2 linked regions of the Salipiger sp. CCB-MM3 genome follow. The protein of the gene in region 1 interacts with the protein of each later gene in a pairwise test. Links are inferred from orthologs where the notes say so. Each region holds a gene or a part of one and is shown on either strand. Other genes may lie near its edges.

Region 1 (7,926 bases):
GTGATCGGCAAAGTCCCCGCCCAGCCAGCCTGCGACGAAATGCAGCCGCTCCGGCCGCAGCGGGTCGCCCTCGGCCCCGGCGACGCAATGGGCGGCGGTCAGCACCAGATCGGGCGCGACGAGCGTTCCCGAACACATGCCGCGCCGGTTATATCCCTTGGTATTGACCCGCCCGATCGCCTGCCACTGGGCATGGTCCTCGGGCGGCAAGGGCGGAAGGTCCGCCGCAGCGGCGGGCAGGGCGAGGAGCAGGAGGGCAAGGAGGAGGCGCATTGGGCTACTCGGGGTTCTCGGGGTCCTGGCCGATGGAGCGTTGCCAGTCGCGCCAGCGGGTCTCGAAGCCGTCGTAGTCGAGTCTTTCCGGATCGTCTGCGTTGCAGGGATGCCAGTGCTCGGGGCGCGACACGCCCTCGGGCAGTTGCACGGTGGAGTCTGCGAAGATGTCGTAACGGAAGGGGAGGAGTTGTGATATCGTGATATCATCGACAGAGCTCACCGATGCACCTCGAAGAGCAGCATCGGTGAGCTCTGACACTTCCGAGAGCTCCGCCCTAAAAAGGTTAGCGCCCTGCATCTTCGCCATGCTGAGGTCCGCGCCCTGCATCTTTGCAAAACGGAGGTCCGCGCCCTTTATCTTCGCCATGCTGAGGTCCGCTCCCTGCATCTTTGCAAGAATGAGTGCCGCGCCTTGCATGTCCGCCTCGCTAAGTTCCGTGCCTTGCATCTTCGCAATGCGGAGGTCCGCCCCCTGCATATTCGCCGAGCGGAGGTCCGCCCCCTGCATCTCCGCCCGCCGAGGTGCGCCCCCTGCAGGTCTTGCCCGGACAATCTGGCCCGCTGCAGATTGCTCTCTTGCAAGTCGAATGGCAGGTCCCTTGCTGGCAGTCCGACAATCGCCGCCAGCCTGCTCAGCGTCACAACCGCGGCTTCCATGTCGGAACGCAGCGGCGGCAGGCCCCTTGCCCACTGACGTAGCTCTTTGGGATCATCTGTTTTCGGGGGTGTCTCCGCGGGCCAGGTCTCGCGCGACAGTTCACGCACATACATGCTGAGGATGCGCGCGACACGTTCGGCGATCTCGCGTTCCGGACGTTCCCGCACCAGCCCCTCCAACCGGTCGATCGCGGCAGTGCGCCGGACCACATCGTCCTCCCAGCCGTTGAACCGCTTTCGCGCCGTATCCCCCTTCAGCTTCTTGTAGGTCTCGGGCAGTGTCACCTGCCGCTGCGCGTGCAGGTCGGCGGCGGCCTCGGTAATCTTCTGGTTGAAGAGCGCTTCCTTCGCCGTCTCAGTTTGCGCGCGCGTCAGCCGCAGGCGGTTGAGCGTGATCGGCAGGGTGACGACCGCACCCAGCACGGCGGTCAGGGCGGCCAGTTGCGCCAGCTTGAACCGCCAGTTCCAGACCGCTTCCTTGGCTTCGTCCGTGATCGGATTGAGAGGCGGGATGTCGGACCAGCCGGTGTCTAGGATCAGCCCGACCAGCCCGACGACAAGAAGCAGTAATAGAGCCAGCCAAACGACCGCAGCACCTACCGCCAAAAGCACAAGCACTAGGAAGAGGCCGCTGTCGAGGCGCTCGTAGCCCAGTCGCTTCTGAAACGCTTCAACAGGTGACAGCGCTTGTCGAACTTGCTTTGGCAAATACGCGGCCACTAAGAGTATTGCCACGGTGGCCATCAGAGCCGCGAAAACCTGCGGCGAAATCGGAATTGTCGTCACGTTGCGCGTCCTATCCCCTCATCGTCCCGCGGCGACCCTAACCACCCCATTCCCCACCGTCCATCACGCACACGTGTGCGCATGGCCCGTGCATCCTTTGTGCATGCGGTGTGACCGCTGCCATCGCGCCTTGCATCGGCGGAGGATCGCACATAGGTTCCGGCCAAATTTTGCGGGGGGTGTCCCCCAACATACACCAAGAGGAGCCCGCCCATGGATGGCAGCGCAATTGCCCAGTTCGTTCCCCTGATCCTGATCTTCGGTATCATGTACTTCCTGCTGATCCGTCCCCAGCAGAAGAAGGTCAAAGAGCACCAGAAGATGGTGAACGCGCTGCGCCGCGGCGACCAGATCGTCACTCAGGGTGGCCTGATCGGCAAGGTGTCCAAGGTCAAGGAAGGCGGCGAAGTCGAGGTCGAGATCGCCGAGGGTGTGAAGGTCCGCGTGGTGCAGAGCACCGTCGCTCAGGTCCTGTCGAAGACCGAGCCCGCAGAATCCTGATCCCAACGCGAAAGCGCCCACGACAATGCTTCAGATCGATCTTTGGAAACGCCTGACAATCTGGGCGCTTGTGATCGTAGGGCTGGCCTTGGCCAGCCCTAACCTGTTCTATAACAGGGTAGAATCCCACAACGACGCGGTTGCCGCGATCGAGAAATCCGGTGCAACGCCCGAGCGTGAAGAGGCCGCGGCCAGCTGGCCGAACTGGCTGCCCTCGGGGCTGGTGAACCTCGGTCTCGACCTGCGCGGCGGCGCTCACCTGCTGGCCGAGGTCAAGCTGGATGAGGTCTATGCCTCGCGGCTCGAAACCCTCTGGCCGGACGTGCGCGACATCCTGCGCCCCGAGCGCAGCACCGTCGGCACCATCCGCCTGCAGCCCTCTCAGCCCGGCGAGCTGCGCGTGCGCATCTCCAACCCCGACGGCATGGCCCGCGCGCTGGAGCTGGTGCGCGGCCTTGCACGCCCCGTGACCTCGCTCACCGGCGCGGGCGCCAACGACCTGCAGGTCGCCGGCGATGGCGATGAGATCGTGGTGACGCTTTCGGAGGCCGAGAAACAGGCCACCGACGAGCGCACCATGCAGCAGTCGCTGGAGATCATCCGCCGCCGTATCGACGAGGTTGGCACGCGTGAGCCGACAATCCAGCGTCAGGGCAACGACCGCATCTTGATCCAGGTGCCGGGCGTCGGCTCGGCTGCAGAGCTCAAGGACATCATCGGCACCACCGCGCAGCTGACCTTCCAGCCGGTCGTCAGCCGCACCACCAATGCCGACACCACCCCCGGCGTCGGCAACGAGCTGCTGCCGTCGATGGATGAAGAGGGCGTCTATTATGTGCTCGAGCAGGCCCCCGTCGTCACCGGCGAGGAACTGACCGACAGCCAGCCCAGCTTTGACCAGAACGGCCGTCCGGCGGTGACCTTCCGCTTTAACCCCGGCGGCGCGCGTAAGTTCGGCGATTACACCGCCGAGAACATCGGCTCGCCCTTCGCCATCGTGCTCGACGACGAGGTGATCTCGGCCCCGGTGATCCAGAGCCACATTCCCGGCGGCTCGGGCATCATCACCGGCAACTTCAGCGTCGAGGAATCCACCAATCTCGCCGTGCTGCTGCGCGCCGGTGCGCTGCCTGCGGGGCTCGACTTCCTCGAAGAGCGGACCATCGGGCCGGAACTGGGACAGGACAGCATCGACGCGGGCAAGCTCGCCACCGGTGTCGCCTTTGTCGCGGTGCTTGGCTTCATGTGGGCCAGCTACGGTCTGTTTGGTCTCTTCGCCAACGTCGCGCTGATCATCAACATCGGCCTGATCTTCGGCCTGCTGTCGACCATCGGCGCCACGCTGACGCTGCCCGGCATCGCCGGCATCGTGCTGACCGTGGGTATGGCGGTGGACGCCAACGTGCTGATCTTCGAGCGTATCCGCGAGGAACTGAAGACCGCGCGTGGCCCGGCCCGTGCCATCGAGCTTGGCTATGAAAAGGCGCTTTCGGCCATCGTCGACGCCAATATCACCACCATCATCACGGCGATCATCCTCTATGTCATGGGCTCGGGTCCGGTGCGCGGTTTCGCCATCACCCTTGGCCTCGGCATCGTCACCTCGGTCTTCACCGCGATCTATGTCACCCGGCTGCTGATCGCGATGTGGTTCGAACGTCGCCGTCCCAAAACCATCGAGGTCTGAGCCATGCGTCTTCGCGTCATTCCCGACAATACGAGCTTTGACTTCTTCAAGCACTGGAAGCTGTGGCTGGGCATTTCGGGCGTTCTGCTCGTGCTCGCGCTGGCCAGCTTCGGCATCCGCGGCCTGAACTACGGCATCGACTTCCGCGGCGGCACCACCATCCGGACCCAAAGCACGGAGGCCGTCGACGTCGGCGCTTACCGTGACGCGCTCGGCGCGCTGGGGCTGGGGGATGTGGTGATCTCCGAGGTGTTCGATCCCTCCTTCGGGCCGGATCAGAACGTCGCCATGGTGCGCATTCAGGCGCAGAACGATGTGGAGTCGGTGACCCCGGAAACCATCGCCACCGTCGAGGCGGCGCTGCAGGAGGTCGCGCCGGACATCAAGTTCGTCTCGGTGGAATCCGTTGGCCCGAAGGTTTCGGGCGAGCTGATCTGGACCGCGGTCGAGGCCGTGGCTCTGGCGATCGGCGCGGTGCTGATCTACATCTGGCTGCGGTTCGAATGGCAGTTCGCCGCCGGGGCCGTGCTGGCGCTGGTGCACGATGTGATCCTGACGATCGGCGTCTTCTCGGAACTGCAGATCAAGTTCGACCTCACCACCATCGCGGCGCTGTTGACCATCGTCGGCTACTCGCTCAACGATACGGTGGTGGTCTTTGACCGGGTCCGCGAGAACCTGATCAAATACAAGAAGACCGAGCTCAAGGACGTGCTGAACCTGTCGATCAACGAGACGCTCAGCCGGACCTTCATGACCTCCTTCACCACGCTGCTGGCGCTCTTCGCGCTGTTTGCTCTGGGCGGTGACGTGATCCGCGGATTCGTCTTCGCGATGATCTGGGGCGTCTTCGTCGGCACCTATTCGTCGGTGTTCATCGCTTCGGCGCTGCTGCTGTGGTTTGGCGTCAAGCGCGACTGGTCAAAGCCCGAGGCCGAGGTCGAAGCCAAGAAATCCGGGACCAGCGTCTGAGGCGCAAAGTTCCATTCTGGTATGGAAGGGGCCGCATCGTCGGCCCCTTTTTTCGTTTGGTCGCCGGGGGATGCCCCGGAGATGATCACTCATTGTGCAACGCTCAGGGAAACGCAGTGTTGCGGGCCTAGACTTTAGGTTAGCGCATTGGGTCCTTGGCATAGGCGCGCTAGTGTCAAACTCCATACACAAGGGCGCCCGCCTCTCCGGCGAGGGCGCCGATGCTGCTGTGCGGCAAAATTCATTTGATTCTTCACCGATGTGTCATAAAGTGCGGCCACGCGGCTAGGCCAGGCGTCGTATGTTGACGTGGGAGGGGTGTACCGCGTCTTGGCCTGCGCGTTCATGGAAGTGCGGTCCGCGTCGGATCGCCTGTGTGGGACTAGGGGAAGAACCATGCGGATGAACGAAATCAACTTTAGCGATGCCATGCCTGTCGAGGGTTATGGCCCGGGCTTCTTTCGTATCGGCGGTCGGCCGGTCGATGGGGGCGTCTGCATCTCGCCGCAGGGCATGAAATCCTGGGCGGGGCTGTCGGACGAAGAAACGTTGGTCGCGCTCGCGGGCGAGGTCGACGTGATCTTTGTCGGCACCGGCGGCGATATCGCCCTGCTGCCCAAGGCGCTTTCGGCCCGGCTCGAAGAGGCCGGTGTCGGCGTCGAAGTGATGAACTCTCCCTCTGCCTGCCGCACCTACAACGTGCTGCTGGGTGAGGGGCGCCGGGTTGCGCTGGCCGCGCTGCCCGTCTGACGACGACCCATCCCAGCCAGTCCGTGGCGTCATCCCCTAAGGATGATCAGACCGGACCAGCCATTTTCCTGCAACAGCTTGTCGCGGCGCGGCTTTCGCGCTTTCCCGAACCTCATCACTGAGGTAAGCGAAAGCATGGACCTATCTGTTCGCGATCTGGCCGTGGCCCGGGGAGGAGTGCCGGTGCTGGAGGGGCTGAGCTTCACGCTCGCCCCCGGACGTGCCTTGGTTTTGCGCGGGCCAAATGGTTCGGGCAAGACAACGCTTCTGCGCAGCATCGCGGGGCTGCAGCCCGCGTTCAGCGGCACGATCGAAGGCGCGGGCGAGCGCATCGCCTATGCCGCCCATTCCGACGGTCTCAAATCCATGCTGACGGCGGCTGAGAACCTGCGCTTCTGGGCGCAGGTCTTTGCGCAATCCGACATTGAAGCAGCGCTCGACGCCTTTGACCTGCGCGGGCTGGAAGACCGGCCCGCGGGCACGCTCTCGGCAGGGCAGAAGCGCCGCTTGGGCCTCGCGCGGCTGATGGTCACCGGCCGTCCGGTCTGGGTGCTGGACGAGCCCACCGTGTCGCTTGATGCCGTCTCGGTGGCGCGCTTCGCCGAGGCGGTGCGCGGCCATCTGGCGGGCGGCGGCTCGGCGCTGATGGCCACGCATATCGATCTGGGGCTGGACGAGGCAGAGATCCTCGACGTCACCCCGTTCAAGGCGGCGCCGCGCGTCTCCATAGAGGACGAGGCCTTCCTGTGATCGCGCTACTTCTACGGGACCTGCGGCTGGCGGTGCGGGCAGGGGGCGGCTTTGGCCTCGGCCTTGCGTTTTTCCTGATCGTCACCGTGCTCATTCCCTTCGGCGTCGGTCCGGAGACCGGGCTGTTGTCGCGCATCGCGCCCGGCGTGCTGTGGATCGGCGCGCTGCTGGCCTGCCTGCTGTCGCTCGACCGGATCTTCGCGCTCGACTGGGAGGATGGCTCGCTTGACCTGCTGGCCACCGCGCCGCTGCCGATGGAGGGGATCGTCACCATCAAGGCACTGGCGCATTGGATCACCACCGGCCTGCCGCTGGTGCTTGCCGCGCCCGCGCTTGGCGTGCTGCTGAGCCTGCCGCCCTCGGGCTACCTGTGGGTGCTGGTCTCGCTGGCGCTCGGCACACCGGCGCTGTCGGTCATCGGCACCTTCGGGGCGGCGCTGACCGTGGGGCTGAAGCGTGGCGGGCTGCTGCTGTCGATCCTCGTGTTGCCGCTCTATGTGCCGACGCTGATCTTTGGCGCCGAAGTGGCGCGGCGCGGGGCCGAGGGACTGGCGGTGCAGACGCCACTGCTGATGCTCGCGGGGATCAGCTTTGGCACGCTGGCCTTGCTGCCCTTCGCCAGCGCGGCGGTGCTGCGGATCAATCTGCGCTGACGCGCCACAGCCGGGGCGGGTGCCAGAGATTGCGCTTGCCGAATATTTGAAGTGTAACGGGGCGTGAGCTGCGCTAGGGGAGGCCCATGTCGATCTGGGAATACGCCAATCCGGTAAAATTCATCCGCACCACGGACCGCATCCTGCCATGGGTGTCGGCCGGGGCGGTGCTCTGCCTCGCGGGGGGGCTGGTCTGGGGCTATTTCTTCACGCCCGACGATTACCGGCAGGGCTCGACGGTGAAGATCATCTACCTGCATGTGCCCTCGGCGCTGATGGCGATCAACGCGTGGATCATGATGCTGGTCGCCTCGCTGATCTGGATCATCCGGCGCCACCACGTCTCGGCGCTAGCGGCCCGCGCCGCCGCCCCTGTGGGCGCGGTGTTCACGGTGATCGCGCTGGCCACCGGCGCGCTCTGGGGGCAGCCGATGTGGGGCACATGGTGGGCGTGGGATCCGCGTCTGACCTCCTTCCTGATCCTGTTCCTCTTCTACCTCGGCTATATGGCGCTGTGGTCGGCGATCGAGAATGACGACACCGCCGCCGATCTCACGTCGATCCTCTGCCTCGTGGGCTCGGTCTTCGCGCTGCTGTCGCGCTATGCGGTGCTGTTCTGGAACCAAGGGCTGCATCAGGGCGCCTCGCTGTCCATGGACAAGGAAGAGAACGTGGCCGATGTCTTCTGGTATCCGCTGCTGGTCTGCATCGCGGGCTTCGTGCTGCTCTTCGTGGCATTGGTCTTCCTGCGCACCCAGACGGAAATTCGCGCCCGCCGGTCGCGCGCGCTGCTGGCGCGGGAGGGGCGCACATGATGCCCGATCTGGGAAAATACGCCTTCGCGGTTCTGGCGTCCTATGGTGTCAGCCTCGGGCTGATCATCGTGGTCGTGGC
Region 2 (3,354 bases), 620 kb from region 1 along the record:
TTCGTCTTCGTGCGCAGCAAAGACGCCAAGGAAAAGCTCAGCCCGGCCATGTCCAGCGGCAACCGCGAGAAGACCATGACCGCGCCGGTCACGGTGATCGTATGCCACGACATCGAATTTTACGAAAAGCTCGGCGAGCTCTTCCCGCACGCCGACGCCAAGCCGTGGTTCACCGGATCCGAGGCGATGATCAACGACACCGCCTTCCGCAACTCCTCGCTGCAGGGCGCTTACCTGATGCTGGCCGCGCGCGCGCTGGGGCTCGACTGCGGCCCGATGTCCGGCTTCGATCCGGCGGCGGTTGAGGAGGCCTTCCTTGCGGGCACCACGTGGAAGGTGAACTTCATGATCAACCTCGGCTATGGCGAGCCGTCGAAAGTGTTCGACCGCCTGCCGCGCCTGAGCATGGAAGACGCCTGCAAGATCGTCTGAGCCCGATGCCGGCGGTGGCGGCCCGGGCTGCCACTGCCCCCGTCGCTTCCTCTTGGCACAAATATCCCGGGGTGAATTGGCCGCAGGCCAAGAGGGGCAGCGCCCCTTTCGCCCTTCGGGCAGCACAGAGGCCGCGCACGCCCCGCGCTGAGGCCAACCCCCTTTCCCCTTCCGCCTCATTCCGCTAAGGACCGGACCCAAGCGAAACCAAGCCGGGCCGAGAGATGAAATTCACGCTTTCCTGGTTGAAAGACCACCTCGACACCTCCGCCACGGTGGACGAGATCACCGAAGCACTGACCGATCTGGGGCTCGAGGTCGAAGGGGTCGAGAACCCCGCCGAGCGCCTGTCCGATTTCAAAATCGGCAAGGTGGTCAAGGCCGAGAAACACCCCGACGCCGACAAGCTGCGCGTCTGCACGGTGATGACCGATGCGGGCGAGAGCCAGATCATCTGCGGCGCGCCCAACGCGCGCGAGGGGATCACCGTTGTCGTGGCCACGCCCGGCACCTATGTGCCCGGCATCGACACCACCATTCAGGTCGGCAAGATCCGCGGCATCGAGAGCTTCGGCATGATGTGCTCCGAGCGCGAGATGGAGCTGTCCGAGGAACATGACGGCATCATCGAGCTGCCCTCGGGCGAGGTCGGCGAGCGGTTCATCGACTGGTTGGCGGCGAACGATCCGGCCAAGGTCGACCCGGTGATCGAGATCGCCATCACCCCGAACCGGCCCGACGCACTGGGTGTGCATGGCATCGCCCGCGATCTTGCGGCGCGCGGTCTTGGCACGCTGAAGGCGCTGCCCGAGGTCACCGTGCCCGGCAGTTTCGCCTCGCCGATCAACGTGACGATCGACGAAGACACGCTTGACGATTGCCCGGTGTTCTATGGCCGCGTCATCCGCGGCGTGAAGAACGGCCCGTCGCCGGAGTGGCTGCAGGACCGGCTGAAGGCCATCGGCCTGCGCCCGATCAGCTTCCTCGTCGATGTGACCAACTATTTCACTTTCGACCGCAACCGCCCGCTGCACGTCTTTGACGCGGGCAAGGTGTCGGGCGACCTGCGCGTGCACCGTGCCAAGGGCGGCGAGACGCTGGAGGCGCTGGACGAGCGGACCTACACGCTCGAGCCGGGCATGGTGGTGATCTCGGCCGGGGACACCGTCGAAAGCCTCGGTGGCGTCATGGGCGGCGAGCCCACGGGCGTTTCGGACGAGACCGTGGATGTCTTCCTCGAGGCGGCCTATTTCGAGACCGTCCGCACCGCCTACACGGGCCGCGCGCTGAAGATCAATTCCGACGCCCGCTATCGCTTTGAGCGTGGCATCGACCCTGCCTCGGTGGCGCCGGGCATCGAGGCGGCGACCGCGATGATCCTCGAGATCGCTGGCGGTGAAGCCTCCGAGGTGATCGTTGCTGGCACCATCCCCGACGTGAGCCGCGCCTATAAGCTCGACACCGACCGGGTGATCAGCCTCGTCGGCATGGAGATCCCGGCACAGGAGCAGCGCGCCACGCTGACCGCTCTGGGCTTCACGCTCGAGGGCGACATGGCCTCGGTGCCGAGCTGGCGTCCCGACGTGATGGGCGAGGCGGATCTGGTGGAAGAGGTGGCCCGCGTCGCCTCGCTGACCAAGCTGCAGCCGCAACCCATGCGCCGCGCGCAGCCGGGCGTGCCGAAGCCGATCCTCTCGCCGATGCAGAAGCGCGAGCAGGTGGCCCGCCGCACCACGGCGGAGCTGGGCTACAATGAGTGCGTGACCTACAGCTTCATCGATCAGGCGGCGGCCGAGATGTTCGGCGGCGGCACCGATGCCACGATGCTGGCCAACCCGATCAGCTCGGAGATGAGTCACATGCGCCCCTCGCTGCTGCCGGGGCTGCTGCAGGCGGCCTCGCGCAATCAGGCGCGCGGCTTTGCGGATATGGCGCTCTTTGAATGCGGTCCGGCCTTCGCTGGCGGTGAGCCGGGCGAGCAGGCGACGCAGGTGACCGGCATTCTCGTCGGGCGCACCGGTCCGAAGGACGTGCATGGCGCCTCGCGCCCGGTGGATGTGTTCGACGCCAAGGCCGATGCCGAGGCGCTGCTGGCGGCCATGGGGGCCCCGGCGAAGATGCAGATCCTTCGCGGCGCCGAGGAATGGTGGCATCCGGGCCGTCACGGCAAGCTCTGCCTCGGCCCCAAGAAGGTGCTGGGCGTCTTCGGCGAGCTGCACCCCAAGGTGCTGCAGGAGATGGACGTGAAAGGCCCTGTCGTGGCCTTCACGCTCTACCCGCAGGAAATCCCGCTGCCGCGCAAGACCGATGCGGCCCGCCCGGCGCTGGCGCAGAACGATCTGCAAGCGGTGGAACGTGACTTTGCCTTTGTCGTGGATGCGGAGGTTGCCTCGCTCGATCTGGTGAGCGCCGCTGCGGGTGCCGACAAGGCGCTGATCGAAGAGGTCCGCGTGTTCGACGAGTTCATCGGCGGCAGCCTCGGCGAGGGCAAGAAGTCGCTCGCCATCACCGTGCGCCTGCAGCCCAGCGACAAGACGCTGAAGGAAAAGGACATCGAAGAGGTGGCGGCCAAGATCGTCGCCAAGGTCGAAAAGGCCACCGGCGGCGCGCTGCGCGGCTGACTTCTGGCTCCAAGAGATGAAAGGCCCCGGTGGAGCGATCCGCCGGGGCCTTTTTTGTTGGCGCAGGGGGGCGGCGAAGTGCCGCCTAGGTCCCCGGGCGCTTGGGCGGGGTCATCTCGGCGCCGCTCAGCACGCCATCGCCGTTGCGATCCATGCGCTTGAACATCTGCCGCGCGCCGCCGGTGAATTCGGCCTGCGTGATCACGCCATCGCCGTTGCTGTCCATGCGCGGACCGCCGGGCCGGCCCGCAGGTGCGCCGTCGCGTGGGGCGGGGCGATTGGCCGAGCCTTGGCGCGGGCC

What was found. Proteins that work in one complex are often made in the same cells at the same time.
Region 2: the proteins of secD (region 1) and pheT interact in binary tests that used the Escherichia coli proteins (3 or more experiments, as listed by UniProt). The link is inferred for Salipiger sp. CCB-MM3 from one-to-one orthologs.

What each region holds. Positions count from the first base shown.
Region 1 is NZ_CP014595.1:2,708,411-2,716,336, forward strand. Bases 1,700-4,576 are described here. They hold secD (protein translocase subunit SecD), read left to right. Parts: upstream 1,700-2,245; coding sequence 2,246-3,907; downstream 3,908-4,576. Other genes in these bases: yajC (preprotein translocase subunit YajC), read left to right, coding at 1,933-2,220; secF (protein translocase subunit SecF), read left to right, coding at 3,911-4,576. Also shown: AYJ57_RS12990 (trypsin-like serine peptidase), read right to left, coding at 1-273; AYJ57_RS12995 (pentapeptide repeat-containing protein), read right to left, coding at 278-643; more of secF, read left to right, coding at 4,577-4,879; AYJ57_RS13020 (Mth938-like domain-containing protein), read left to right, coding at 5,276-5,629; heme ABC exporter ATP-binding protein CcmA, read left to right, coding at 5,765-6,379; heme exporter protein CcmB, read left to right, coding at 6,376-7,032; AYJ57_RS13035 (heme ABC transporter permease), read left to right, coding at 7,119-7,847; heme exporter protein CcmD, read left to right, coding at 7,844-7,926. UniProt on the Escherichia coli protein: Part of the Sec protein translocase complex. Interacts with the SecYEG preprotein conducting channel. SecDF uses the proton motive force (PMF) to complete protein translocation after the ATP-dependent function of SecA.
Region 2 is NZ_CP014595.1:2,091,442-2,094,795, forward strand. Bases 263-3,354 are described here. They hold pheT (phenylalanine--tRNA ligase subunit beta), read left to right. Parts: upstream 263-656; coding sequence 657-3,053; downstream 3,054-3,354. Other genes in these bases: AYJ57_RS10145 (malonic semialdehyde reductase), read left to right, coding at 263-432; AYJ57_RS10155 (EF-hand domain-containing protein), read right to left, coding at 3,139-3,354. Outside these bases: more of AYJ57_RS10145, read left to right, coding at 1-262.